2 regions of the Pseudomonas prosekii genome follow, and region 1 is predicted to be linked to the other one. Evidence: riboswitches for the same ligand, from Rfam matches in the RefSeq annotation. Region 1 holds a riboswitch; the other holds the start of a gene.
What was found. Region 1 has a riboswitch for cobalamin ahead of cobW (cobalamin biosynthesis protein CobW). Riboswitches for the same ligand answer to the same signal wherever they lie in the genome.

Region 1 (14,684 bases):
CCTGCGCCTGATGCCGGCCGATTCGCGCGAGGGTTACCTCGACGATTGGTATCAGAACAGCGGCAAATTCAAGATGTGGCTGGATTACGAAACCATCGATGACGACAAGCCGACCGCGCTCAAACTCGATGAAAAAGACCCGAAACGCGACTTCGCCGAGCAATTGCTGGCCCGTTACGGCGACCTCGATGCGCGGCCCGATCCGATCAACCGTTGCGCCGGCGCTTACTGCTCGCGGCCGAATATCGACCCGGCGTTGCAGAACGCCGAGCAGGCCTTGAGCCAGCTGACTTCACGTCCGGCAGCGGGTTTACGGGTGATCGACCAGTTGCCGGAAGCGACCATGCTGCGCGTCGAAACCGCCAGCGGCAAACGTGAGATCTACAGCCTGCTGCGCAACCGCGCGCACAGCAACGTCGCATTCCTGCTCGGCGAATCCCTGCGTTTTCAACCGGGGCTGGACACTTTGACCATCTATCCGGGAGTGCTCAGCAGCTACCCGAACTTCATGTTCAACGTGCCGGCGGCGCAAATGCCGGCATTTGTCGCAGCAATGGAAAACGCCAAGGACGCCAACCGCTTCGAGAAAATCGTCGACCGCTGGGGGATTCGCCGCAGCCATCCGCAGTTCTGGTTCTACTTCCACGACCTGAGCCGCTACGTCCACGAAACCGACCCGGTGGAAGAGGGTGTGCTGGATATGAATCGCTACGAGAACCTCTGACACCGCCGCCGCCCCTCCGTAGGAGCAGAGCTTGCTCGCGAAAGCGTCAATTCAGGCGACATCCCATTGGCTGATACGACGCCTTCGCGAGCAAGCTCTGCTCCTACAAGGGATTTGCGGTGGTTCTGGATTGCCGATCTGGAGTGAGAAACCCTGATCGACCTTTGCCGATTATCCAGTGTCCCATCTGTAATAACGCCGATCCCCGTAGGAGCAAAGCTTGCTCGCGAAAGCGTCAGGTCAGGCGACATCACATTGACTGATACGACGCCTTCGCGAGCAAGCTCTGCTCCTACAAGGGATCTGTGGTGATTTATAGAGAGGGCCATTGATGTTGATTTCGGTGCAGGCCTTGCGTTTCATCGCAGCCTGGGCGGTGGTTTGCCACCATTTCATGCAGATTTTTTTCGACTTCCATGCGCGCGGGCCGGTGGGGCAGGCGTTCATCGACAAGGGCGCGGTGGGCGTCGATATCTTCTTTGTCATCAGTGGTCTGGTGATTTTCCTCTCCACTGAAGGCAAGTCGCTGCCGCCCGGCCGCTTCCTGTTGTATCGACTGTTCCGCATCGTCCCGGCGTACTGGCTGTACACCGCGTTAATGGCGCTGGTGGTGGTGTTCGCACGGCCGGTATTGCCGGACCAAAGCGTCGACTGGTCGCATTTCCTGCTGTCGCTGGTATTCATTCCTACGGAGAACCCCGGCGGTTACGGGATTTATCCCACACTCAACGTCGGTTGGACCCTGAACTACGAAATGCTTTTTTACCTGCTGTTTGCCTGGGCGTTGCTGTTTCGCTTGCAAGTGCGACTGCTGATCGTCGCGGCGCTGCTGTTTGCGGTATGCCAGGCGTGGACCGGTTATGGCTGGGTCAGCGAGTTCTACCGTTCGGATATCGTCTACGAATTCCTGCTCGGGATCGCCCTTGGCATGATCTACCGTCGTGGCTGGATCAAACCGGGGTTATACCTGCCGCTGCTGGGGATTGCCTGCGCGTTGTTGATGATTTATCACCTGCCGCCGGGGCCGCGATTCCTCGCGTGGGGCTTGCCGAGCGCAGTGCTGGTGATGGCGTGTATTGCGCTGGAGCGGTTTTTCGCCAACAACCGGGTATTGGAAGTGCTCGGTAATTGCTCCTATTCGGTGTACCTGATGCACGTGCTGGTGCTGTCCGCTGGCGGATTTGTCGCACAGCGTTATGGCGTTAATCCCTACGTGATGTTCGTGGTGTGTGCGCTGACAATCGGGTTTGCTTCGTGGCTGAGCTACGAATGGGTGGAAAAACGCAGCTATCGGTGGCTTAAAGCGCGGATCGACGGGGAAAAGGCTGCCGAACCGGCGCTGGCTCTTTCCCGACAAAAATACTAGGACTTTGTGCCGCGCGATGATTAGCGTAAACTGCGCCCAAGCCTGCGAGGAGTTTCCATGACCGCTATTACCATTACTGACGCCGCCCACGATTATCTGGCAGATCTGCTCTCCAAGCAGAACACCCCAGGCATCGGCATTCGCGTCTTCATCACCCAGCCTGGCACCCAGTACGCCGAAACCTGCATTGCCTACTGCAAGCCGGGCGAAGAAAAACCAGAAGACACCGCGCTGGGGTTGAAAGACTTCACCGCTTACATCGATTCGTTCAGCGAAGCCTTTCTGGATGACGCGGTAGTCGATTACGCCACCGACCGCATGGGCGGCCAGCTGACCATCAAGGCGCCAAACGCCAAAGTACCGATGGTCAACGCCGACAGCCCGGTCAACGAGCGCATCAATTACTACCTGCAAACCGAGATCAATCCGGGGCTCGCGAGCCACGGCGGTCAGGTCAGCCTGATCGATGTGGTCGAAGACGGCATCGCTGTGCTGAAGTTCGGCGGCGGTTGCCAGGGCTGCGGCCAGGCGGACGTGACCTTGCGTGAAGGCATCGAGCGCACTTTGCTCGAGCGCATTCCGGAGCTCAAAGGTGTTCGTGACGTGACCGACCACACGCAGAAAGAAAACGCCTACTACTAAGTAAGGTGTTCACTGCGACATAAAAAAACGGCGCCCCGTGAGCGCCGTTTTTTTATGCGTGAACACTTCCCTGTGGTGAGGGGACTCTCCACAGGGCTATGTGTGGTCTCAGGGCCTGTAGAGATGCGCATGCCCGGCGCGATACAGCGACGACTCGCTGAACTGATCGCTGCCCAGCACTCGACCGACCAATATCAGCGCCGTACGCCGAAAGCCCTTCGCCGCAACCTTCTCGGCAATATCGTCAATTGTCCCGACCACCCAATCCTGATCCGGCCAGGTCGCGCGGTGGATCACCGCAATCGGGCAGTCCGCGCCGTAATGCGGGAGCAGTTCGGCGAGGATTTTCTGCAAATGGTTGACGCCCAAGTGAATCGCCATCGTCGCGCCATGCTGCGCCAGACTGCCCAGCTCCTCACCTGCAGGCATCGCGGTTTTATCCGCGTAACGGGTCAAAATCACGCTTTGCGAGATGTCCGGCAAGGTCAGCTCAGCGCCGAGCAACGCCGCGCACGCCGCTGTCGCGGTCACACCCGGAATGATTTCAAACGGTATATCCAGCTCGCGCAGATAACGAATCTGCTCGCCAATCGCGCCGTACAAACTCGGATCGCCCGAGTGCACACGCGCCACATCCTGACCTTCAAGGTGCGCAGCCTTGATCAGCTCGATGATCTGTTCCAGATGCAATTCGGCGCTATTGACCACCGTTTCCGCCTGATGCCCTTCGAGCACCGCCGCCGGCACCAGAGAGCCGGCATAGATGATTACCGGGCAGCTGCGAATCAGCCGCTGGCCTTTGACGGTGATCAGTTCCGGGTCGCCGGGGCCGGCGCCAATGAAGTAGACGGTCATCGTCAATTCCTGAAAAAACGCTGAGAAAAACCTTCGAGGCAAGGCTTCAGATGAAGATTGCTCATGATCGAGGCGGGGATTATCGGGGATTTTACGCAGCACTGGCCAATGCGAGCGTGGCTTGGGCGTATTTTTGTCGCGAAATCAGCAGTTTTGCTGGCGCCTGGGCCAGATGTTCAGCGAGGGCGAGGGCCGCGCTTTCTGCCACGCCGTAACAGCCGGTGCGCTCGAAAGCGATCTGCGATTGATGGCTGAGTTGTGGTTGATAACCGGCCAATTGCTCGCTGCTGAAATACATCAATTGCAAGCCAAGTTGCTCAGCCAATTCCACCAAACCCGGCTCATCGCGTTTCAGATCGATGCTGGCCAATGCCTTGATGTGCCGAAGTTCGATGTGATGCGCCTGCAATGCCTGATCGAGCAACGCCCGCAGCGTGCTGACCGGGCAGCCGCGCTGGCAGCCCAGGCCGACCACCAGGGTCGGCGCTGTGCTGGCATCGGTCATGCGTGGTATTGACCGTCGCTTTTGCTGCGGAACAACCAGGCGCTGATCAGGCCAAGGGCCAGCCAGAACACCACGTTGGTCAACTGCGAAGCGATTTTGAACTGCGCTTCCAGCGCTTCCGGTGCCAGCATCGAGTGCACTTCCGGTTGCGGCGCGCCAATCACGTGCGGCACCGCGAGAATCGCCACGCCGAGAATCTTCATCAGCCAGTGGCGGCTGAACACGATCAGCGCGATGCCGACCGCGGTGGACGCTGCGGTGCTGATCCACCAGATTTGCCGTTGCGCCAAGTCAGCGGCAGCGGTGCCCGGCAGTTCAGGTGGCAGGCCTAGGGTCGGCGCCAGCACGAAGGTTGCGTAACCGGCCAGGCCCCAGAGCAGGCCCTGGGCGGTTTTGGTCGGCGCGCGCAGGGTGTACAGGCCCGCGAGCATCAGCGCAAAACCGACCGCGACCACCAGATTGCCGCCCGTGGTGAACAACACGCGCTGCCAGCCGTCTTCCGGCTCCCAGGCTTCGGCGTCATGCGTGTGAGCGGCGGCTGCACCTTCACTGTGCTCGTGAGCGACAACGGCTGCGGCGGGTTCGGATTTTTCATAGGTTTCCGCTTGGAGAATCAGCGGCGACACCCAGAAGCTTTGCAGCAGGGTCAGCAACAGGGCGGCCAGCAGCCCGGTGAAACCTGCGGTTTGCGCGATACGCTTGATCATGTCGGCAGGTCTCAATGGCACGGGAACGCAGAGCTGTGACGGGTATCGTGGGCGGCATTGTGCACCGCTTCGATGTGCGAGAAACCGGCGAAATACACCAGGCACGCGCCGAGAATCGACGCGCAGACGGCGGCGGTCAGGCGTTGGCTCAGGGTCGTAGTGTTGCTGGTGGCGGTGCTGTGGTCGGTGCTGGTGATGATCGACATGGCGCTTCCCTCTGGTCTGTCAGCGGGTGAATCGAGCGCATGAAAACCCCTGCGAGCGAGCGCGCAGAAGCCTAAACAGCGCCCGCCCACCGCGGGTTTGTCATTCAGTGATCGTAGTGGTCACTTTGCGTTGCGGGCCGGTCTCCGGGCTCACGAGGGGCGAGGGCAAATGCCCGAGCCTGCAAGAATCGCCTTCCCATGCCGAACTGCCGACACAGTGGATCTGATTCTTCGCTCGCTTACCGTTGCGGGGGCAGCACCGGACTGACATGGCTTTAGAGTAAAGCACATGATTCACCGGTTTCCCGTTTCACCCTGTGAAGGGCACCCGTAACAAGGCGTGTAGGAGAGCATGCGCGGGGCGAAGCGTCAATTGGCAGGGGTTCTCAACTCTGTGGCGAGGGGGCTTGCCCCCGTTCGGCGGCGAAGCCGTCGCAAAAACTGGGTGTGGGGTCTGCCTGAAGGAATGTCGGGGGCCGCTTCGCAGCCCAACGGGGGCAAGCCCCCTCGCCACAGGCATCGCAATCGCCTGCAGACATTGACCCGCCCCCGCACCATGCGTAGCCTTGCGCTTTCGAGGTTCTTCGGCAGGTGCCGAAGCTAAGAAGGGAACGCGGTCGATGCCGCGGCTGCCCCCGCAACTGTGAACGGTGATGTTCGCTGCCACGCCACTGCAAATCCCCTCCAAAACGGGTTCGCGGGAAGGCGCAGCGAATGCCAGGCCCCCGAGGCCGGCGCGCCGAAAGCCAGGAGACCTGCCTCGAAACGAATTCTCACTACAACCGGGCGGGGTGATCCGGTGGCGAAATCTTCCGCGCCTTCATCGCTGCGGTCGTCGTCCCGTATGCCCGCCACCTTGCCAAAGGGCATCCGATGAAAACACTGGCCAAACTCCCCGTCACCATCGTCACCGGCTTCCTCGGCTCGGGCAAAACCACCTTGCTGCGGCATATGCTCGACAACGCGCAAGGGCGGCGCATCGCGGTGATCGTCAACGAGTTTGGCGAGCTGGGCATCGACGGCGAAATCCTCAAGCAGTGCTCGATCGGCTGCACCGAAGAAGAAGCCAATGGCCGCGTCTACGAACTGGCCAACGGCTGCCTGTGCTGCACGGTTCAGGAAGAATTCTTCCCTGTGATGCGTGAACTGGTCGCGCGTCGCGGCGACCTCGACCACATCCTCATCGAAACCTCGGGCCTGGCCCTGCCAAAGCCGCTAGTGCAAGCCTTCCAGTGGCCGGAAATCCGCAGCGCCTGCACGGTTGACGCGGTCATCACCGTGGTCGACAGCCCGGCCGTCGCCGCCGGCACCTTCGCCGCGTTCCCGGACCAAGTCGACGCCCAGCGCAAACTCGACCCGAACCTCGATCACGAATCGCCGCTGCACGAATTGTTCGCCGACCAACTGGCCAGCGCTGACCTCGTCATCCTCAATAAAGCCGACCTGATCAGCCCGGAAGACCTCGCTCGCGTACGTCTGGAAGTCGCCGAAGAGCTGCCGCCAGCGGTCAAAGTCATCGAAGCCAGCAGCGGTCGCGTGCCACTGGACGTGCTGATCGGTCTGGGCGCCGGTTCCGAAGAACACATCGACAGCCGCCACAGCCATCACGATCATCACCACGAAGGTGAAGACGATCATGATCACGACGCTTTTGATTCGATTTCGATCGAACTGCCGCAGGCCGACGAAAGCCTGCTGATGGACGCGCTGACGCAATTGGTGGTCAAGCACGGCATCCTCCGCGTCAAAGGGTTTGCGGCGATTCCGAACAAGCCGATGCGCCTGTTGATTCAGGGCGTGGGCACGCGTTTCGACAAGCACTTCGACCGCCAGTGGGGCGCCGATGAAGTGCGCAGCACGCGTCTGGTGTTGATCGGTCAGGAACTCGACGCCGGCCAACTCGAAGCGCAACTGCGCGCCGCGCTCAGCGTTTAAGCCATGCACCTGCTCAGGACCCAGCCCGGCGGTTTCGTTTCGGATGACAACATCGCCGACCTTGGGCAAACCCCCGCCGAACTGGTGATCCTGTGCAGCGGCGACTCCAGCCTGGCGCTGCTCGCCGAGGCCGCGCAGCAATTGCCCGACGATTACCCGAGCGTGCGCCTGGCCAATCCGATGCAGGTGCAGAATCACGCCTCGGTGGATTTGTACGTCGATGAAGTGCTGCGTCACGCCAAAGTGATTCTGATTTCGCTGCACGGTGGCATCGGTTATTGGCGTTACGGCGTCGAGCGCCTGGTCGAATTGTCCGCGCGCGGTGTGCAACTGATTCTGGTGCCCGGCGACGACCGCCCGGACCCGGAACTCAGCGACCTCAGCACCGTGGCGGCCGACGAGCGCGATCGTCTCTGGCAGTTTTTGCGTCAGGGCGGCATGGCCAACGCGCTGGATTTTTTCCGCTGTCTGGCCAGCCAATGGCTGGGCCGCGACTATGCCTGGGCCGAGCCGCAAACCCTGCCGCGCACAGCTATTTATCACCCACAGAAAAGCCCCGCTGAACTGCGAGATTGGCAAGCCGAATGGCGCGCCGAGCAACCGGTGGCGGCGGTGCTGTTCTACCGCTCGCACCTGCAAGCGGCGAACACCGGTTTCATCGATATTTTTTGCCAGCGCCTGCAAGCCGCCGGGTTGAACCCGCTGCCGATTGCGCTGGCCAGCCTGAAAGAACCCGGCTGCCTGACGGTGGTCGAGGATTGGCTGGATGAGGTCGAAGCGGCGGTGATTCTCAACACCACCGGGTTCGCCCAGTCCAGCCCCGAAGCGCCGCACCTGCGGCCGTTTCGGCGCAATATTCCGGTGATCCAGGCGATTTGCGCCCAGGATAACGAACCCGGTTGGCGCGCCAGCGAGCAAGGCCTTGGCCCACGTGATCTGGCGATGCACATCGCGCTGCCGGAACTCGACGGGCGCATCATCAGTCGCCCGATCAGTTTCAAGGATCTGGCCTGGCGCAGTGAGCGCAGCCAGTCCGATGTGGTCTGCTATCGAGCGCAACCGCAACGCATGGATTTTGTCGCCGAACTGGCGCGGCGCTGGATCGATCTGGCCCGGGTGCCGAATGCCGAAAAACGCATCGCGCTGATCCTCGCCAACTACCCGACCCGCGATGGCCGCATCGGCAACGGCGTCGGTCTGGACACACCAGCGGCGGCGCTGAATATCCTCCGCGCGCTGCATCAGGAAGGCTACCCGTTGCCCGCAGAATTGCCGGCCAGCGGCACCGCATTGATCGCGCAACTGCTCGGCGGCGTCAGCAACGACCTCGACACGCTCGACCAGCGACCATGCATGCAGAGCCTGGCGCTGGACGACTATTCGCTGATGTTCGACGCGCTGCCCGAAACCAATCGGCAAGCGGTGCTGGAACGCTGGGGAGCGCCGCAAAACGATCCGATGTTCCGCGACGGTCGGATGATGATCGCCGGCCTGCGCTTCGGCCTGACCTTCGTCGGCATTCAACCGGCCCGTGGTTATCAGGTTGACCCGAGCGCGGTGTATCACGATCCCGATCTGGTGCCGCCGCACGGTTATCTGGCGTTCTACTTCTGGTTGCGCAACACCTATGGCGCCCACGGCGTGATTCACGTCGGCAAGCACGGCAATCTCGAGTGGCTGCCGGGCAAGGGTGTCGGGCTGTCGGAAAACTGCTGGCCGGACGCGCTGCTCGGGCCGCTGCCGAACATTTATCCATTTATCGTCAACGATCCGGGCGAGGGCGCCCAGGCCAAACGGCGCACCCAGGCAGTGATCATCGATCACTTGATGCCGCCGCTGACCCGCGCCGAGACCTACGGGCCGCTGCGTAATCTGGAGCTGTTGGCGGACGAATATTACGAAGCGCAATTGCTCGATCCACGCCGCGCCCGCGAGTTGCAGCGCGACATTCTGCAATTGGTGCGCGAGACACACATCGACCGCGAATTGCAGCTCGATGAAAAGCTCAATAGCGACGCCGACGCGGCGATCTGGTTGCCGCGCCTCGACACGTATTTGTGTGATTTGAAGGAATCGCAGATTCGCGATGGCCTGCATATTTTCGGCGAATCGCCGAGCGGGCGTTTGCGCATTGATACGTTGCTGGCGTTGCTGCGCATCCCCCGCGGCGACGGTCGCGGCGCGCAATCGAGCCTGCTGCGGGCGCTGGCGAAAGCGCTTGCATTGGGCTTCGATCCGCTCGACTGCGAGCTGGCCGAACCGTGGCTCGGACCACGCCCGGTGGAGCTACTGGCGATCAGTGACGACGTGTGGCGCACGGCAGGCGATACCCGCGAACGGCTTGAGTTGTTCGCCGCGCAATTGATCACAGACACGTTGGCCGACCCAAATCCCTGTGGGAGCGAGCTTGCTCGCGATGCGGTGGATCATTCAACTTCGATGTCGACTGAACCACCGTCATCGCGAGCAAGCTCGCTCCCACAAGGTCCCAGTTGGGCTGAGGTCAATGCGATTCTCGAGCATCTGCTGGAGGTCGTCGCGCCCCGACTCGACGCTTGCGGCCCTGCGGAAATGCGCGGTTTGCTCGATGCCCTCAGCGGTCGTTTTGTTCCCGCCGGGCCGAGCGGCGCGCCGAGTCGCGGTCGCCTGGACGTGTTGCCCACCGGGCGCAATTTCTACTCGGTGGACGTGCGCAATCTGCCGACCACCACCGCGTGGCGCATCGGTTTCCAGTCGGCCAACCTGATTCTCGAACGGCACATGCAGGACCACGGCGATCACCTGCGCCAACTCGGTTTGTCCGTGTGGGGCACCGCGACCATGCGCACCGGTGGCGACGACATCGCCCAAGCCATGGCGCTGATGGGCGTGCGCCCGGTGTGGGCGACCGGCAGTCAACGCGTCGATGATTTCGAGATCCTCCCGGTCAGCCTGCTCGACCGTCCGCGAGTCGATGTGACGTTGCGCGTTTCCGGATTCTTCCGCGATGCCTTCGCCAATCTGATTCGGCTGTTCGACGCCGCGGTACAAGCGGTGGCCGAACTCGACGAACCGGACGATCTCAATCCGCTGGCGGCCAAGGTTCGCGCCGAACGTGCAGCGTTGCTCGCCAGCGGTCTCGACGAAGACGCGGCCCGGCGTCAGGCCGGTTGGCGCATTTTCGGGGCCAAGCCCGGTGCCTATGGCGCAGGCGTGCAGGGCGCTATCGACGGGCGTTTGTGGCAAAGCCGCGAAGACCTCGCCGAGGTTTATCTGAACTGGGGTGGCTACGCTTATGGCGGTTCGGATGAAGGCACGGCGGCGCGGCAACAGTTCGCCCAGCGCCTGAGTCAGGTGCAAGCGGTGCTGCAGAACCAGGACAATCGCGAGCATGACTTGCTCGATTCCAACGACTATTACCAATTCCAGGGCGGCATGCTCGCCGCCGTCGAAAGCCTCAGCGGTGCAGCGGCGGCCAGTTATCACGGCGACCACAGTCAGCCGGATCTGCCGAAAATTCGCACGTTGAAAGAAGAGCTGAATCGGGTGATACGTTCCCGCGCGGCGAACCCGAAGTGGATCGACGGCGTCAAGCGCCACGGCTATAAAGGCGCGTTTGAACTGGCGGCGACGGTGGACAATCTGTTCGCGTTCGATGCGACTACGCAATTGATTGACGATCACCAGTACGCGTTGCTGGCGGACGCCTATTTGCTGGATCCGGCGACCCGGGATTTTGTCCGCGAACATAACCCGCATGCGTTGCGCGACATGACCGAGCGCATGCTCGAAGCGCAGCAACGCGGAATGTGGCAAGAGCCCGGCGAATACCGCGAAGCGCTGGAAAACCTGTTGCTGGACATAGAAGAAGACGGCTAGAGCACCGCACCCCCGCAAGGGATGGAAGTTGCTGCTGAGAAATTACCGACCATGACCGAGATTGCCCAATGACCGACACACCCCATTTCCCGCTCTCCGCCGTGGTCGGCGCTGATGATTTGAAGCTCGCGCTGTGCCTCACTGCTATCGACCCGAAAATCGGCGGCGTGCTTATTGAAGGCCCGCGCGGCATGGCCAAATCGACCCTCGCCCGAGGCCTGGCCGACCTGCTCGCCAGCGGCCAATTCGTCACGCTGCCGCTGGGCGCCACCGAAGAACGCCTGGTCGGCACCCTCGACCTCGACGCTGCGCTGAGCGAGGGCCGCGCGCAGTTTTCTCCCGGCGTGCTGGCCAAGGCTGACGGCGGCGTGCTCTACGTTGATGAAGTCAATCTGCTGCCCGATCACCTCGTCGATTTGCTGCTCGACGTTGCCGCCAGCGGCACCAACCTGATCGAACGCGATGGCATTTCGCATCGGCATTCGGCGAAGTTTGTGTTGATCGGCACCATGAACCCGGAAGAGGGCGAACTGCGCCCGCAACTGCTCGACCGCTTCGGCCTCAACGTCGCCCTCAGCGGCCACACCGCGCCGACACAGCGCGGGCAGATCATCCGTCGTCGGCTGGATTTCGACAGCAATCCGCAAGCGTTCTGCGCCCAATGGGCGGCGCAGCAACAGGCACTGCGCGAACGCTGCCAGCAGGCACGCAGCGCGTTGGCCGCTATCCCGTTGGATGACGCGGCGCTGGCGATGATCACCGAGCGCTGCTTTGCTGCTGGTGTCGATGGCCTGCGCGCCGACCTGGTCTGGCTGCGTGCCGCCCGCGCCCATGCCGCGTGGCGTGGCGCCGAGGCAATTGCCGAAGAAGACATCGACGCCGTTGCCGAATTTGCCCTGCGCCATCGTCGTCGCCAGCATTCGAATCCGCCGCCGCAACAGGAACAGCCACCTTCGACACAGAACAGCAACCCCAGCGAAGGCCAGGGCCAGTGGGGCGAAATGCCTGCACAGGCGTTGCCCATCGGTGCCCGACGTGAAGTGCCGAGCTGGCCAAAAAAGCCCTAGGCATTCGCCCTCGATCTGACGCGGGGGCGAATGCCAGACCCCGCGCCGGAACGCCCGACCATGGCCGCCAAGGCAAACGTCGCGCAGCGCCACAAGGTTCGATCAACTGGCCCGGCACTTTGCTCAACGGCCGTCCGCGCCAGCATGAAGACTTGCTGTTTCACCTGCGCAGCCGCTCAGCGCATGAGTTGTGGCTGGTGATCGTCGATGCTTCGGCTTCGACCCGCCGCCATAAGGCGTTGAGCCATGCCAAAGGTTTGCTGGCGCAGCTGTTCGACGACGCCTATCGGCAACGCGCGCGCCTGGCGCTGCTGACCGCCAGCGGCACGGCGCCGAAGTGGCAGGTGCAGGGGCTGAAGGCTTCCAGCGGTTTGCGCGAATGGCTCGACGGGCTCGGCGCGGGCGGTGGCACGCCATTATTGGCGGCGCTGGCGGAGGCGGGGCAGTGGCTGGACGCGCGGCGCAAACGCTTTCCGGCGGAACAACAGCGGTTGTTGCTGGTGACGGATGGGCGGCTGAAGGACTGGCCGGGTTTGCCGACGCTGGATTGCCCTGGGCTTTTAATTGATATCGAGCGCGGGCCGATCCGGCTGGGGCGGGCGCGGCAGTTGGCTTCGGAACTGCAAGCGGAGTATCGGCATATTGATGAGCTGGCTATCGGTTGAGGGCTTCCGTGTCTGGACTGGCCTCTTCGCGGGCAAGCCTCGCTCCTACAGGGTATGCGCATGACTTGTAGGAGTGAGCCTGCTCGCGATTGCATCACCACGGTTGCGGATCATCACCCTTCATCCGCATCTATGCTCTAGCAGGCCAGCCATTCACAGGAGTGAACCATGCGCGTGCTCGTCACCAATCCCCAGGACGATTTCCGCGTCAAAGCCTATGCCGGCACCAACGGCGTGCTGCTGGCCATGGACCTCGCCGAACCTCGGCGCAAAGGTCTGCTCGGGTTTGCCATCGAGAAGCAAACCGGCAGCAAACCGTGGCTGTTTCTGTTCAACAGCCTGACCTGTCCCGGCAAGTCGCACACCTTCCCCCAATATCACGCGACCCCGAGCAATATCGCGCCGCTGCAGAAATTTCGCTGGGCCGATTACGCGGTCAATCCGGGGACAACGCTGCACTACCGCGTGCACCTCGCCTACGGCACGCCCGACGCGCCGCAACTCGCTGAATACCTCGAACTGACAATCACTTCCGACGACGGTCAGCCAAGCAATCAGAGCGTGATTTTCAATCGAGCGGTGGCGGCCAGTCAGGCGTTCCAGCGCAAATTCCCCGAGCTCGACGCGCAGATCAGCGCCAACAAACACTTGCCGATCGAAGCCTGGCCACTGGCGGCGCAGCAGTGGCTGGAAAACGGCTTGCTCGGACGTTTGCTCGGGTTTATTCAGCGAGCGCAGGACTCGAATTGGGCGCTCGACATCGCGATCTACGAATACCAGTTGCAGTCGATCATCGACGCGGTGAACGACGCATTCGCCCGCGGGGTCGAGGTGCGGGTGCTGTATCACGCGCAACCCGACGACGAAGATACGGCGATCAACCAAGCCAGCCTGGCGAACATCCCGGCAGCGAACAAGCGCGGGCGCGTCACCCATAACATCTTCCACAACAAGTTCATCGTCCTCAGCCAACGCGATGACGCAGGCCAGTTTCAGCCGCAAGCGGTGCTCTGCGGCAGCACCAATTTCACCGCCAACGGCATTTACCGCCAAGCCAACGTGGTGCATGTGCTGGATGATCCACGTATCGCCGCGAGCTATCTGCAAACCTTTGAACAGGTCTGGGACAACCCGGCGGACGTCGGCGCCACGCGCACCTGGCTCAACCGGCACAACCCGATAGACCCGACGCAGGCGCTGTTCGCCGGGTTCTCGCCGCGCTCCGGTCATGCGGATTTGCAGGCGTTTATCCGGATCATCAACGCCGCGAAAAAGGACGTGTTGTTCGTTACCGCGTTCGCCTTGCCCGACGACATTCTCAACGCGCTGCTCGGTGCACCGCACGACAACATCCTGCGTTACGGACTGCAAAATACCGTCAGCCGCATCAGCGGTTTTCATGCCGACCGTACTGCAGAATTTGCGGCGACGGCGCTACTCAATACCGGGCTGGAAGGCTGGCTGCGGGAGAACATGAAAGGGCAGAAAGGCAATTTGCTGGTGCACACCAAAGCGGTGGTGACTGACTTCACCACGGACACGCCGACGATCATCAGCGGCAGCCACAACCTCAGCGCGGCGGCGAGCAATGGCAATGATGAGAACTACCTGATCATTCGCGGTGACACGGATTTGGCGGACCGTTACGGGTTGGAGTTGTTGCGCTTTTATGAGCACTACCGGTTTCGCTATTTCGCGAAAAAACTGGCGCTGAAAGAGGTGCAGCCGTTGGCGGCGGATGATCGCTGGACGCACGATTATTATGTGCAGGGCGATCTGCGTGAGTTGTCGCGGTTGCGCTTTTCTGGGAGGTGATTTGGTGTGGTCGATGGCATCTTCGCGGGCAAGCCTCGCTCCTACAGGTCATGTGCGAAACCTGTGGGAGCGAGCTTGCTCGCGATGGGGCCAGTCAATCCAACATCAAACCTCAGCGGAACCAGTTAGTCCGCGCCAGCGAAAGCACCTCGTCGCCACGTCCGCTCATCACCGCTTTGAGCATGTATAAACTGAAACCCTTGGCCTGCTCAAGCTTGATCGCTGGCGGCATCGCCAGTTCCTGAGTGGCGGTGACCACGTTGACCAGCACCGGCCCGTCATGCGCTAAGGCACGACGCAGCGCCGGTTCCAGCGCTTCGGATTCTTCGACGCGAATCC
Region 2 (14,684 bases), 850 kb from region 1:
CGCCGAAACCGCCCAGGCCGCCCATGACTTCCGGGCGCGCAGTGCGCTTGGCGACGCTCTTGATGCGTTCGACCAATGCTTCACCGGCGTCGATGTCTACACCGGCGTCCTTGTAGCTCAGGGAGGGTTGCTTGCTCATGATCCAGGCCTTTAGGGGGGATTCAGGGGTAACGACCGAGTTCAGCGGGAACGCCGAATCGATGGGGCGATTGCCTCACGCGCGATTCGGACAGTGCCCGGTTGTAGCCGGTCTGCGAAGGCGCGCGATTTTATCAGGCTTGAAGGGCAGCGGCCATCCTCGCGCCGACAGCAGGGGCATATCGGCCGAAAAAAACCGCGATTGGTCGTTTCACTTGCGCCGTGCAAGCCTGAACCAAGCCCGGTATAAGGTATCGCCATTAACCGTCTATCGTTAGCACAGTGCGAAAAACTCTCGGGGTCTGGTGAATGTTTTGCGCGGGGCGATGGTCACAGCCTTGCTCAATGTATTCACGCGGCCCGTTCCAGCCGCTCTTGTCGTCAGGAATCTTCCATGCGTTTTTTTTCTAAATCCCTGTTTGTCGCCGGCTGTTTGTCACTGGTCAGCCTGGCGAGTCATGCCGAAAACGTCAAAGGCCTGTATCAGGTCCGCCAGCCCGTCAGCAGCCAGAGTCCCGAGGTCCGTGATCAAGCGACCCAGGAAGCGCTGGACACATTGGTGCTGCGCCTGACCGGCGATCCTAAAGCTGTACAGAATCCGGGGCTGGCGGCGATCCGCAAAGACCCGCAACAGATCATCAGCCAATACGGTTTTGATGCCGGGCCACCGGAAGTGCTGAAAGTCGACTTCGACCCGGCGACCACCGAAGCGGCGCTGCGCCGTGCCGGGTTGTCGCTGTGGGGCGCCAATCGCCCGTCGATCCTTGGCTGGTGGTTGAATGATTCCACCGAGGGTTCGAGCCTGGTCGGTGATGGTCAGTCCAGCGCCGCGCCACTGCGCCGCGCCGCGCAACATCGTGGTTTGCCATTGCGCTTGCCGCTGGCCGACCTGAGTGAACAATTGGTCGCGACTGCGCCAAATCTGGAAGGTAACGATGCAGCGCCGTTGCGCGATGCCTCGGAACGTTACAACGCCGACGCCTTGCTCGCCGTGCACGCCCATGAAGAGGGCGGGCAATGGCAGGCCAAATGGCATTTGTGGCTGGGTGATCAAAAAGAAGCGGGCAATGTGCAGGGCGCGGATCAAGCCGCCGTCGCCGATGCGGTGATGCTGGCGATCAGTCAGCGTCTGGCGCCACGCTTTGTGGTCAAGCCGGGCGTTGCGGGCGAACAGTTGCTGGAAGTGCAAGGCATGAGTCTGGAGCGCTACGCGGCGCTGGGGCGTTTGCTCGATCCGTTCGGCGCGCGTCTGCAAAGCGTCGAGGGCGACCGGATTCTGTATCGGGTCAATGGCAGCGTCGAGCAACTGCGCTCGCAATTGTCGTTGGCGAAGTTGCAGGAGGTTCCGGCAGGTGAGGCTCCGGCGCCAGTGGTACCGGTTCAGCCGGTGGCGGACGGGTCGGCGCCAGTGGCAGCGCCCGCGCCGGTTCCTGCCCCGGTGCCGAGCTTGCGATTCCGTTGGTAGGATTTTCTTTCTTTATATAGAAGCATATGGAGTGGTTCATGGCCGATACGCGGCGTTGGTTCTGGTTGGGTGGGGTTGTACTGCTCTGCGTGTTTGTCTGGCTGTTGCATCCGATTCTGACGCCGTTCCTGGTGGCGCTGCTGTTGGCTTATCTGTTCGATCCGCTGGTGGATCGGCTGGAGAAAGCCGGGCTGTCACGGACGTGGGGCGTTGTCGCGGTGTTTGCGCTGTTTACGTTGATCTTCACCACATTGCTGTTGGTGCTGGTGCCGATGCTCGCCAAGCAGTTATTCCGCTTGTACGAGCTGACGCCGCAAATCCTCGATTGGCTGCAACACACCGCGTTGCCGTGGGCGCAGTCGAAATTTGGTCTGTCGGATAACTTCTGGAAGTTCGACAAGGTCAAAGCCGCGATCAGCGAACACATGGGCCAGACCACTGATATCGTCGGTGTCGTGCTCAGTCAGGCGACGGCGTCCGGGCTGGCATTGATCGGCTTGTTGGCCAATCTGGTGCTGATCCCGGTAGTCAGCTTCTACTTGCTGCGCGACTGGGACCTGATGATGGCGAAAATCCGCAGCCTGCTGCCGCGCGACCGTGAAGAGCGCGTGGTGCACTTGGCCGGCGAATGCCATGAAGTGCTCGGCGCGTTCGTGCGCGGGCAGTTGCTGGTAATGGTTGCGCTCGGCGTGATCTATGCGGCGGGCCTGATGGCGATCGGCCTGGAGCTGGGGTTGTTGATCGGCCTGATCGCCGGTCTGGCGGCAATTGTGCCGTACATGGGTTTTGTCATCGGCATCGGCGCGGCGTTGATTGCCGGGCTGTTCCAGTTCGGCGGCGACCTGTACCCGATGATCGGCATCGTCGCGGTGTTCATGGTCGGGCAAGCGCTGGAAGGCATGGTGCTCACGCCTCTGCTGGTCGGCGATCGTATTGGCCTGCACCCGGTAGCGGTGATCTTCGCGATCCTTGCTGGCGGCGAGCTGTTCGGTTTCACCGGCGTGCTGCTGGCGTTGCCAGTGGCGGCAGTGATCATGGTGCTGGTGCGCCATATGCATGATTTGTATAAAGATTCTGAAATCTACAGCGGCGCCGATGACCCCGAGCTTTAGCCGGGTTTGAGCGTGCGAGGCGGCCGACCTGGTTCAGCATCAGGTCGGCCTGCTGGCTGTTGGTGGCAGTCACCAGTGCCGCCAGAGAAACAGTCATGAAACCAGTGCGTTAACGCAAACCTTTGATTTTGCTTGTGGTCTGCCGCATTGTGCGGGCTGGCCCACGGGTATAAACTTCGCAAACTTTACACAGAGGCCACTAACGGTTCCTTTGGAACTGTTCAGTCAGCATGAAACCGATTCAGCTGCCCCTAGGTGTGCGTCTGCGTGACGACGCTACCTTTATCAATTACTACCCAGGCGCCAATGCCGCTGCACTCGGCTATGTGGAGCGGCTATGCGAAGCCGACGCCGGCTGGACCGAAAGCCTGATTTATCTCTGGGGCAAGGACGGGGTAGGGCGCACGCATTTGTTGCAAGCCGCGTGTCTGCGTTTCGAGCAGATGGGCGAGCCCGCCGTGTATCTGCCGCTGGCCGAGTTGCTGGATCGCGGCATCGAAATCCTCGACAACCTCGAACAATACGAACTGGTGTGCCTGGATGATCTGCAAGCCGTGGCCGGCCGCGCGGATTGGGAAGAGGCGCTGTTTCACCTGTTCAATCGTCTGCGTGACAGCGGCCGGCGTTTGCTGATTGCCGCCTCGACCTCGCCGCGTGAATTGCCGGTGAAGCTCGCGGATCTGAAATCGCGCCTGACCCTGGCACTGATTTTCCAGATGCGCCCGTTGTCCGATGAAGACAAACTGCGCGCCCTGCAATTGCGCGCATCGCGTCGCGGCTTGCACCTGACGGACGAAGTCGGGCATTTCATCCTGACGCGCGGCACGCGCAGCATGAGCGCGTTGTTCGAGCTGTTGGAACGCCTCGATCAGGCCTCGCTTCAGGCCCAGCGCAAGCTGACCATTCCCTTCTTGAAAGAAACCCTTGGCTGGTAGCAAGTCCCGCTGATTCGGGGGCTTTAGCCGTTTTTGGTCTAAGGCAGACGGCACAAATCGCGCTTTCCTGCAGGGCTGCAGGCCGCGTAAACATGCAAAACGGGCTTTAGCGCTTAGATGTGCAGACGAAACCGGGAAGTCACATTAAGTTCGATTGAATTTGCAAATCGACTTGATAGCGGGCATAGTCTCGCCTTCTTTACAACTATCAGCCACGGTCGTGCCCATGCTAAATCGCTTCGCACCCCTCGTGCCTCTCGCACTCGTCACCCTGTTGTTCGGTTGCGCCAGCCACACCCCAGTGGTTGAACAAGCCCCGCAGCAGCAGGTTAAAAGCTCTGTTACCGCCCAATCTTCGGCTCGTTATCAAGAGCCTTTGTTCCTCGAAGAAACGGCCACCGAAAAAGAACTGGCGACCTTTGCCGACGGCAAGTCGTACCAGCTTCCGGTCCTTGCTGACAGCATCCTCGAACGCGGCATGTCCCTGATCGGTACTCGTTACCGTTTCGGCGGTACCTCTGAGTCCGGTTTCGACTGCAGCGGTTTCATCGGTTATCTGTTTCGTGAAGAGGCCGGCATGAATCTGCCGCGCTCCACTCGCGAAATGATCAACGTGGACGCGCCGCTGGTTTCGCGCAACAATCTGAAACCTGGTGATTTGCTGTTCTTCGCCACCAATGGTCGTCGCGGTCGTGTCAGTCACGCCGGGATCTACCTCGGTGATGACCAGTTCATCCACTCCAGCAGCCGCAAAAGCGGTGGCGTACGAGTCGATAGCCTGGGCGACAGCTACTGGAGCAAAACCTTCATCGAAGCCAAGCGCGCACTCGCGATGGCACCGACTGTGGTCACCGCTCGAAAGTAAGCACACTTTATGTAGGGCGAACTTAAAGTCTTACTTGAAGTTTGGCGCATAAGCGCTAGAATCCTGATCTATTATTGATGGCGAACCGCCCGTGCCCAGCGCTGGCGGTTTTGTTTTCTGTCTCCCGACAGGAAAAAGCCGCAGCCAGATCAGGATGCTCTGCTTATGACGATGTCGGCCCGCCTCACCCTGATGCTCCTCGCAGCCCTGCTCAGCGGCTGCGCCAGTCGCACGCCACCGCCGCCCGCTGCGCCGGTGATTCGCGCGCCGATTGTGTTCGCGCCTGCGCAGTCTTTCTCTCCCGAAGCAGAAGACGTGTTGTTCCGCGCCCTCGGGCTCGTCGGCACGCCATATCGCTGGGGCGGCAACACGCCGGATTCAGGTTTCGATTGCAGTGGCTTGATCGGCTACGTCTACCGCGATGTCACCGGCATATCGCTGCCACGCACCACGCGCGAAATGATCGGCATGCAAGCGGCGAACGTTGGCAAGGAAGGCCTGCAGACCGGCGACCTGATCTTCTTCGCCACCAATGGCGGCTCGCAGGTCAGCCACGCCGGCATCTACGTCGGCGAAGGCCGCTTTGTTCATGCGCCAGCCACGGGCGGCACGGTCAAGCTCGACAGCTTGTCGAAAGCCTATTGGCAGAAGGCCTACCTGAGCGCCAAACGCGTGTTGCAACCTGAGCACCTGGCGCGTAATCAATAGGTTTTCTTCGCGGAGGTGTTGATGACCGCTCGCACGCTCAATCTCGACGATTCCCTTTATCAATACCTGCTCGACGTTTCCCTCAGGGAAACGTCGCTGCTCAAGCGCTTGCGCGACGAAACCCAGGCACTGCCGATGGCGCGCTGGCAAGTGGCGCCGGAGCAGGGGCAATTCCTCGCGTTACTGGTCAAACTCACCGGCGCCAAGCGCTTGCTGGAAGTCGGCACCTTCACCGGCTACAGCGCGTTGTGCATGGCGCAAGCGTTGCCCGATGACGGCTCGCTGATCTGCTGCGATATTGCCGGCGACTACAACGCCATCGCGCGCCGCTACTGGCAGGAGGCGGGCGTTGCCCAGCGTATCGATCTGCGCCTGGCGCCGGCGCTGGAAACCCTCGCCACGCTCGATCAGCCAGGGCAGTTTGACCTGCTGTTCATCGACGCCGACAAAGCCAATTACCCGAATTACCTCGAACACGCCCTGCGCTTGCTGCGGGTCGGTGGTCTGGCAGTCTTCGATAACACGCTGTGGAGCGGGCGGGTGCTGGAAAGCAATCCCGAAAGCGCGGATACGCGGGCGATTCAAGCGTTGAATCGAGCGTTAAAAGAAGACCAGCGCGTGGACTTGTCGCTGCTGCCGATAGGCGACGGCCTGACCCTGTGCCGTAAACGCTAGCCATAAACACCGATCAACCTGTAGGAGTGAGCCTGCTCGCGATGACGGCGTTACATTCAACACAGATGTTGAATGTTGAGGCCCCATCGCGAGCAGGCTCACTCCTACATGGGTTATGCGGTGGGGCGCAAACACCGATCAAAACTGTGGGAGCGAGCTTGCTCGCGATGACGGCCTAATATTCAACATTGATGTCGAATGTCATGGCCCCATCGCGAGCAAGCTCGCTCCCACATGGGTTGCGCGCTGGCGCCGGGGTTACTTAACCGCCGAAACCCGCCACACCTTGTTCCCCACGTCATCAGCCACCAGCAAGCTGCCTTGCTGATCAATCACCACACCCACCGGGCGGCCCATGGCTTTTTCGTCCTTGTCGAGGAATCCGGTCAGCACATCCACCGGTTGTCCGGTCGGTTTGCCGGCGCTGAACGGCACGAAAATCACTTTGTAGCCGCTGTACGGTTTGCGGTTCCAGGAGCCGTGCTGGCCGATGAATGCGCCGCTGGTGAACGACGGCAATTTGCTGCCCTCCGCAAACGTCAGGCCGAGCGAAGCGGTGTGTGGGCCGACCGCGTAATCCGGGGCGATGGCTTTGGCCACCAGATCGGGGTTTTGCGGTTCGACGCGTACGTCAACGTGCTGCCCGTAATAGCTGAACGGCCAGCCATAAAACGCGCCGTCCTTGACCGAGGTGATGTAGTCCGGCACCAGATCGCTGCCGATCTCGTCGCGCTCGTTCACTGCCGTCCACAACGCGCCGCTGGTAGGTTCCCAGCTCATGCCATTAGGGTTACGCAGGCCCGACGCGAAGATCCGGTGATTGCCGGTGGCGCGGTCGACTTCCCAGATGGCCGCGCGACCTTCTTCCTGGTCCAGGCCGTTTTCGCCGACGTTGCTGTTCGAGCCAACGGTCACGTACAGCTTGCTGCCGTCCTTGCTGGCAATGACGTTTTTGGTCCAGTGGTGGTTCAACGTGCCACCCGGCAAATCGACGACTTTGATCGGCTCGGACTTGATCGACGTTGCCCCGGTTTCATAGTTGAAACGCAGCAAACGGTCGGTGTCGGCAACATACAAATCATTGCCGACCAGCGTCATGCCGAACGGCGAATTGAGGTTTTCCAGGAACACCGTGCGGGTTTCGGCGACACCGTCGTGGTCCTGATCGCGCAGCAGCGTGATGCGGTTGGCGCTCGGCACGCCGGCACCGGCGCGGCCCATGACCTTCTCCATCACCCAGCCACGAATGCCTTTGCTGTCATCAGGTTTCGGCGGCGCGTTGGTTTCGGCCACCAACACATCACCGTTCGGCAGCACGTAGAGCCAGCGCGGGTGATCGAGGTTTTCGGCGAACGCGGCGACTTGGGTTCCGGCGGCAGCAGTCGGTTTGGCGCCGGCCGGCCAGCCAATCGCGGGGGCGATATTGACTGTCGGGATCAGGGTTTTGTTTGGTTCGGGCAACTTCGGCGATGGGCCGGTGCCGTCCGAGACTTGCAGGCTGGACGTCTCGCCGCAGGCAGCAAGGCCTCCGGCGAGCGCGATGACAAAAACGAGCTGGGGCTTGCGCATGCTGACCTTCCCTATGAATGCACTGGTTTATTCATAGAGAAGCGAACCGCCGCGATGGTTCAACCCATCGACCCTAAGCAATCAACCCGTCAACCGCGGGCCTCTTTGAGCAGCACGGCGATCCCCGGGTGATAGTGGCCGCCCTCGTTGCGCAATTTGCGGTAGGCGTAAGGGAAATACCAGGCGACCGCGCACGTGTGTTCCTTTTGCAGATCGTCGAGCATGTCCTGCAATTCTTCCGGGGTGGCGCTTTGCTGCGGCTTGTGCGGCGTGACAAACAGACAGCCGAGTTTCAGGTCGCTGGCGTAGCTGATTCGCCTCGCGTCACTGGTGATATCGGCCAGTGCCTGGGTCAGATTCAAGCCGTTGACCTTCGGCCAGCGCTGGCTGGTCTGCAACCAGACGCGTTCATCGCTGGTGGCAATCATCAAGTCGGCGCGGCCATTACGGTCGCCATCCTCAGTCTGCTTGCGCGTCGGCGTCTGCTGCAACGTGACCATTTCGGCCATCCACGCCGCCGCCGACAGCAGCCCGCGATTGGCGTTTTCGTCGAACCAGTACGGCGCATCGTTATCGCCGCGCACCGCGTTATAGCGGTCGATACAGTCAAACCAGCGTTCCAGCAGCGGACGTAGGAATTCCAGCTTCGGATTGCTGATGATCATGCCTTGCATGGTGCTCACCCTTGTTATTGTGATGTGAGATTGTGGCTCTTTGATATCGCTGCCAAGCGTAGTGCACAAGATCAGCCACGACAAATGGATCGAAGGCAGTTATTCACCCGCACGGCGCCCGGCTTTAATTGACGCTCCACCCCCAACCCTCTAACCTTCGCGGCTTGTTTCAGGTGCTCTGTGACTGCGGTCGACAGGGTGAAACAGGGAAGCCGGTGCGTGCGTCGATTCAAGCAATCGACAAGCATCATCCCGGCGCTGCCCCCGCAACGGTAAATGAGTCAAAGACTGCGCCAACAGCCACTGTGTCGAACGACATGGGAAGGCGCGCAGTCCGGCATCCGCCACTCATGAGCCCGGAGACCGGCCTGATCCATCCAGCGGCATCACGGTGGGCGATGCCAGGCTTCTTGCCGTCTATTCTTGTGCCTGCCCGCCGTTATCCAGCCTCAACGGAGAGCTCCCCCATGACTGATACCCCCGATCGTGACGAACGCCATTTGGCGCGCATGTTGCGCAAAAAAGCGGTGATCGACGAACGCATCGCCAACTCGCCGAACGAATGCGGTTTGCTCCTGGTACTGACCGGCAACGGCAAAGGCAAAAGCAGTTCGGCGTTCGGCATGCTCGCCCGCTCCATGGGCCACGGCATGCAGTGCGGCGTGGTGCAGTTCATCAAGGGTCGCAACAGCACCGGCGAAGAATTGTTCTTTCGGCGCTTCCCGGAACAGGTGCGTTTTCACGTGATGGGCGAGGGCTTCACCTGGGAAACCCAGGACCGCCAGCGCGACATCGCGGCGGCCGAAGGGGCGTGGCAAGTGTCCCGCGAACTGCTGCGCGATCCGTCGATTGGCCTGGTGGTGCTGGATGAACTGAACATTGCCCTGAAGCACGGCTACCTCGACCTCGATCAAGTGCTCAGCGATTTGCAGGCGCGTCCGCCGATGCAGCACGTGGTGGTCACCGGTCGCGGGGCTAAAGCGGAAATGATCGAACTCGCTGACACGGTCACCGAAATGGGCGTGATCAAGCATGCGTTCCACGCCGGGATCAAAGCGCAAAAAGGCGTCGAATTGTGAGTTCTGCTTTATGAATATCAGCCGTCATTGCCCGGCGGTGCTGATCGCCGCGCCGGCCTCCGGTCAGGGCAAGACCACCGTCACCGCCGCGTTGGCCCGCTTGCATCGCAATCAGGGGCGCAAGGTGCGCGTGTTCAAATGCGGCCCGGACTTTCTCGACCCGATGATTCTCGAGCGCGCCAGCGGTGCGCCGGTCTATCAATTGGACATGTGGATGGTCGGCGAGCAGGAAAGCCGTCGACTGTTGTGGGAAGCCGCCGGCGAAGCCGATCTGATCCTGATCGAAGGCGTCATGGGCCTGTTCGACGGCACGCCGTCCAGTGCTGACCTGGCGCGGCACTTCGGGGTGCCGGTGCTCGGCGTGATCGACGGCACCGCCATGGCCCAGACCTTTGGCGCCTTGGCATTGGGCCTGGCGCGCTATCAACCAGACTTGCCGTTTGCTGGCGTTTTGGCCAATCGTGTCGGCACCTTGCGTCACGCGCAATTGCTCGAAGGCAGCCTCACCGAAGGCCTGCGCTGGTACGGCGCGTTGTCGCGCGAAACCGGGATCGAACTGCCGAGCCGTCACCTCGGACTGGTCCAGGCCAGCGAGCTCAACGACCTCGACCTGCGCCTCGACGCCGCCGCCGATGCGCTCGCCAGCAGTTGCGAGGTAGCGCTGCCACCGGCAGTCGAATTCGCTACCCCGGATGTGCTCGAAGCCGAGCCGCTGCTCGCCGGCGTGCGCATTGCCGTGGCGCGCGACGAAGCGTTCGCCTTCACCTACGGCGCCAGCCTCGATTTGCTGCGAGCGATGGGCGCCGAATTGCTGTTCTTCTCGCCCATCCGCGACAGCCAGTTGCCCGAAGCAGACAGCCTTTATCTGCCGGGCGGTTACCCGGAACTGCACCACGTCGCGCTGGCGCAAAACACTTCGATGCTCAACGCCATCCGCGCGCATCACGCCGCTGGCAAACCGCTGCTCGCGGAATGTGGCGGCATGCTTTATCTGCTCGATTCGTTGACCGATGTCGATGGCACACGCGCCGAACTGGTCGGTTTGCTGACCGGTGCTGCGGTGATGCAAAAGCGCTTGGCGGCGCTGGCGTTGCAAGCGGTCGAATTGCCCGAAGGTTTATTGCGCGGGCATACCTATCACCACTCGTTGACCAGCACTGAGCTGGAGCCGATTGCCCGAGGTTTGAGCCCGAATGGTGGGCGTGGGGCGGAGGCGGTTTACCGTCAGGGGCGGATGACGGCGTCGTATGTGCACTTTTATTTCCCGTCGAATCCGCAAGCGATCGCCGCACTGTTTTTGCCTGAATCGGATGCCGCCATCGCGAGCAAGCTCGCTCCCACAGGTGAAACTGTATTACCTGAAGAAACGCGGACCCCTGTAGGAGCGAGCCTGCTCGCGAAGCGGCCATGACCGACACCGCATTTTCCGAAGCCGAGCGCGCAGCGGTCTACCGAGCCATCGCCGAGCGTCGCGACATGCGCCACTTCAGCGGCGGCAGCGTCGAGCCGACCTTGCTCCGACGCCTGCTCGAAGCCGCGCATCAGGCCCCCAGCGTCGGCCTGATGCAACCGTGGCGCTTCATCCGTATCAGCGACCGAGCCCTGCGCGGGCAGATCCAGCAAGTGGTGGAAGAAGAACGCGTGCGCACCGCCGAAGCCCTCGGCGAACGCAGCGACGAATTCATGAAACTCAAAGTCGAAGGCATCAACGACTGTGCCGAAGTGTTGGTCGCCGCGCTGATGGACGACCGCGAACGGCACATCTTCGGTCGGCGCACCTTGCCGGAGATGGACATGGCGTCGTTGTCCTGCGCAATTCAAAACCTTTGGCTGGCGGCCCGTGCCGAAGGCCTCGGCATGGGCTGGGTGTCGTTGTTCGAGCCGCAAGCCCTGGCCGACCTGCTCGGTTTGCCGGCCGGCGCCAAGCCGCTGGCGATCCTCTGCCTCGGCCCGGTCAAGGAATTTTACCCGGCGCCGATGCTGGTGCTCGAAGGCTGGGCGCAGGCGCGTCCGCTGAATGAACTGCTGTACGAAAATTTTTGGGGAGTGAGGCAATGAGTGTGGCGTTGTTGAGTGTCGCTGCGGTTGCGCTGGATGCGCTGCTCGGTGAACCGAAACGCTGGCATCCGCTGGTGGCGTTCGGCGGCTTTGCCGATCGCATCGAGCAACGTTTCAACTCCGCCGGGCGCGGTTGGCGCAGTCACGGCGTCACCGCGTGGGTGATCGCGGTAGTGCCGCTGACCTTGCTCGCCACCGCGCTGTCCTGGGCGCCTTACGTCGGTTGGCTGGTGGAAATTCTGGCGCTGTATTGCGCGCTGGGCATGCGCAGCCTCGGCGAACATGTCGAGCCGGTGGCCAAGGCCTTGCGCAGCGATGATCTTGAAGAAGCGCGCAAACGCGTCGGCTATCTGGTCAGCCGCCAGACCAGCGAACTGGACAAAACCGCAGTCGCCCGCGCCGCCACCGAATCGGTGCTGGAAAACGGCAGCGACGCGGTATTCGCTGCACTGTTCTGGTTTGCCGTGGCCGGCGCGCCGGGCGTGGTTCTCTATCGTTTGAGCAACACGCTCGACGCGATGTGGGGTTATCGCAACGAACGCTTTGAACGCTTCGGCTGGGCCGCGGCGAAAATCGACGACGTGCTCAACTACATTCCTGCACGTCTGGTGGCGTTGACCTACGCGCTGCTGGGCAAAACCCGACTCGCGCTGAAATGCTGGCGCAACCAGGGCCCGACCTGGGACAGCCCGAATGCCGGACCCGTGATGGCCGCCGGTGCCGGTGCGTTGGGCGTCGAGTTGGGCGGGGCGGCGATTTATCACGGTGAACTGCACCAGCGTCCACAGCTCGGCGAAGGCCCGCCAGCGGACGCCGACTCCATCGACCGTGGCTGGCAATTGGTCCAGCGCGGCGTATGGTTATGGCTGCTGATTCTCTGTGTCGGAGCCGAATTCTATGCTTGAGCACGGTGGCCGGCTGCGCAAGGCAGCCCTCGATTACGCGATTGCCGAGGCCGACTGGCTCGACCTCTCCAGCGGCCTGGCGCCGTGGCCGTTTCCGATTCCGCCGATTCCGTTGCGCGCCTGGGCGCGGTTGCCGGAATCCGATGACGGCCTGGAGCAAGCCGCCTGCGATTATTACGGCGCAGCGCAAGTGTTGCCGGTCGCCGGTTCGCAAATGGCCATCCAGTTGCTGCCGCGTTTGCGCCGCGCCGGCAAGGTCGGTGTGCTGTCGCCGTGTTACGCCGAACACGCCGAAGCCTGGCGCCGCAGCGGCTACATCGTGCGCGAAGTGCTGGAGCAGGAAGTCGACTTCTTTATCGACAACCTCGACGTGCTGGTGGTGGTCAATCCGAACAATCCTACCGGCCTGAGCCTGAGCCCGAATCGCTTGCTCGACTGGCACTCGCGGCTGGCCCAGCGCGGTGGCTGGCTGGTAGTCGACGAAGCGTTTATGGACAACACGCCGCAATTGAGTCTGGCGGCGTTCGCCAATCAGGTCGGTTTGATTGTGTTGCGCTCCTTTGGCAAGTTTTTCGGCCTCGCCGGGGTACGTTTGGGATTCGTTTTGGCTGAGCGCAAGTTGCTCAAATTGCTTGCCGAGCAAGTCGGCCCGTGGGCGGTAAGCGGCCCGACGCGGGTGTTGGGCCAGGCCTGTTTGCAAGACACCGAGGGCCATGCGCGGCAACGCCTGCGCAGTGAACAGGCAAGTGAGCGCCTCGCCGCCATGCTCGAACGTTACGACCTCAAGCCGCAGGGCGGTTGCGCGCTGTTTCAATGGCTGATCACCGAGCGCGCCGAAGAACTGCATGAGTTCATGGCCCGGCGCGGCATCCTGCTGCGGTTATTCACCCACAACAGCAGCCTGCGGTTCGGTCTGCCTGCCGACGCCGCTGAAGAAGCGCGCCTCGAACAAGCGCTGCAAGCCTTCGCCAAGGAAAGCCAATGACTACGTTGATGGTGCAGGGCACCACGTCCGACGCCGGTAAAAGCACGCTGGTGACGGCGTTGTGCCGTTGGGTGCGGCGCCACGGCGTCAGCGTCGTGCCGTTCAAACCGCAGAACATGGCGTTGAACAGCGCGGTAACGGCTGACGGTGGCGAAATCGGCCGCGCGCAAGCGGTGCAGGCCCAGGCCGCCCACCTTGAGCCGCACACCGACATGAACCCGGTGCTGCTCAAACCCAACAGCGACACCGGCGCGCAAGTGATCATCCACGGTCGCGCCGTCACCACCATGAACGCCGTGGCGTATCACGATTACAAAAGCATCGCCATGCAAGCCGTTTTGCAATCGCACCAACGCCTGAGCGCGGCGTATCCAGTGGTCATGGTTGAAGGCGCGGGCTCGCCGGCCGAGATCAACCTGCGCGCCGGCGACATCGCCAACATGGGTTTCGCCGAAGCGGTGGATTGCCCGGTGGTGTTGATCGCCGACATCAATCGCGGCGGGGTTTTCGCGCATTTGGTCGGCACCCTGGAGTTGCTGTCGCCGACTGAGCAGGCGCGGGTCAAAGGCTTCATCATCAATCGTTTTCGCGGCGACATCGCATTGCTGCAGCCGGGCCTCGACTGGCTCGAAGCACGCACCGGCAAACCAGTGATCGGCGTGCTGCCGTATGTGATGGACCTGCATCTGGAGGCCGAGGACGGCATTGATCAGCGCCAGACCGGCAAGGCTGATCAAGTGCTTAAAGTGGTGGTGCCGGTGCTGCCGCGCATCAGTAATCACACCGATTTCGATCCGCTGCGCCTGCATCCACAAGTCGATCTGCAATTCATCGGCCCCGGCCAGCCGATTCCATCCGCGGATTTGATCATTCTTCCCGGCTCGAAAAGCGTTCGGCATGACCTCGCGTATTTGCGCGCCAATGGCTGGGACACGGCGATTTCGCGGCACCTGCGCTATGGCGGCAAAGTGCTGGGGATTTGCGGCGGTTTGCAGATGCTCGGCGAACAGGTCCACGACCCGCTGGGCCTCGAAGGCGCGCCGGGTTCGAGTGCCGGCCTGGGCTTGCTGGCGTTCGAAACCTTGCTCGAGGCAGAGAAGCAGTTGCGCAACGTGCGCGGGCATCTGGCGCTGGAGAATGCCGAAGTGGTCGGTTATGAAATCCACGCTGGCGTAACCACTGGGCCGGCGCTGGAACACGCGGCGGTGCAACTGGACGATGGTCGCTGCGATGGCGCGCAAAGCCTCGACGGGCAGATTTTCGGCACGTACCTGCATGGCTTGTTCGAATCCCCGGCGGCGAGCAGTGCGCTGCTGCGCTGGGCCGGTTTGCACGACGTGCAAGATGTCGATTACCACGGCTTGCGCGAGCGTGATATCGAGCGCTTGGCGGATTTGGTGGAGAAGCATTTGGATACGCGACTGCTCCGAGAGCTTTGTGGGTTTTGAGGACGCCTTCGCGGGCAAGCCTCGCTCCTACAGGTGGTGCGCCGCATCTCTGTAGGAGCGAGACTTGC

Region 2: linked by a shared signal. The riboswitch ahead of cobO (cob(I)yrinic acid a,c-diamide adenosyltransferase) and the one ahead of cobW (cobalamin biosynthesis protein CobW) in region 1 are both predicted to bind cobalamin.

What each region holds. Positions count from the first base shown of each region.
Region 1 is NZ_LT629762.1:81,393-96,076, reverse strand. It holds gene BLU01_RS00460 (fatty acid cis/trans isomerase) at 1-724, shown strand, start outside; gene BLU01_RS00455 (acyltransferase family protein) at 1,056-2,090, shown strand; gene nfuA (Fe-S biogenesis protein NfuA) at 2,148-2,732, shown strand; gene cobM (precorrin-4 C(11)-methyltransferase) at 2,841-3,587, opposite strand; gene BLU01_RS00440 (cobalamin biosynthesis protein) at 3,679-4,092, opposite strand; gene BLU01_RS00435 (CbtA family protein) at 4,089-4,799, opposite strand; gene BLU01_RS00430 (CbtB domain-containing protein) at 4,811-5,005, opposite strand; cobalamin riboswitch at 5,124-5,352, opposite strand; cobalamin riboswitch at 5,566-5,782, shown strand; gene cobW (cobalamin biosynthesis protein CobW) at 5,879-6,940, shown strand; gene cobN (cobaltochelatase subunit CobN) at 6,944-10,798, shown strand; gene BLU01_RS00415 (ATP-binding protein) at 10,867-11,865, shown strand; gene BLU01_RS00410 (vWA domain-containing protein) at 11,868-12,530, shown strand; gene BLU01_RS00405 (phospholipase D-like domain-containing protein) at 12,699-14,345, shown strand; gene poxB (ubiquinone-dependent pyruvate dehydrogenase) at 14,458-14,684, opposite strand, start outside.
Region 2 is NZ_LT629762.1:926,627-941,310, reverse strand. It holds gene purM (phosphoribosylformylglycinamidine cyclo-ligase) at 1-139, opposite strand, end outside; gene BLU01_RS04310 (DUF2066 domain-containing protein) at 533-1,603, shown strand; gene BLU01_RS04305 (AI-2E family transporter) at 1,642-2,715, shown strand; gene hda (DnaA regulatory inactivator Hda) at 2,946-3,650, shown strand; gene BLU01_RS04295 (C40 family peptidase) at 3,877-4,515, shown strand; gene BLU01_RS04290 (C40 family peptidase) at 4,681-5,223, shown strand; gene BLU01_RS04285 (O-methyltransferase) at 5,245-5,898, shown strand; gene BLU01_RS04280 (PQQ-dependent sugar dehydrogenase) at 6,157-7,467, opposite strand; gene BLU01_RS04275 (hypothetical protein) at 7,557-8,141, opposite strand; cobalamin riboswitch at 8,296-8,527, shown strand; gene cobO (cob(I)yrinic acid a,c-diamide adenosyltransferase) at 8,609-9,220, shown strand; gene BLU01_RS04265 (cobyrinate a,c-diamide synthase) at 9,231-10,631, shown strand; gene bluB (5,6-dimethylbenzimidazole synthase) at 10,628-11,278, shown strand; gene cbiB (adenosylcobinamide-phosphate synthase CbiB) at 11,275-12,183, shown strand; gene cobD (threonine-phosphate decarboxylase CobD) at 12,176-13,168, shown strand; gene BLU01_RS04245 (cobyric acid synthase) at 13,165-14,616, shown strand.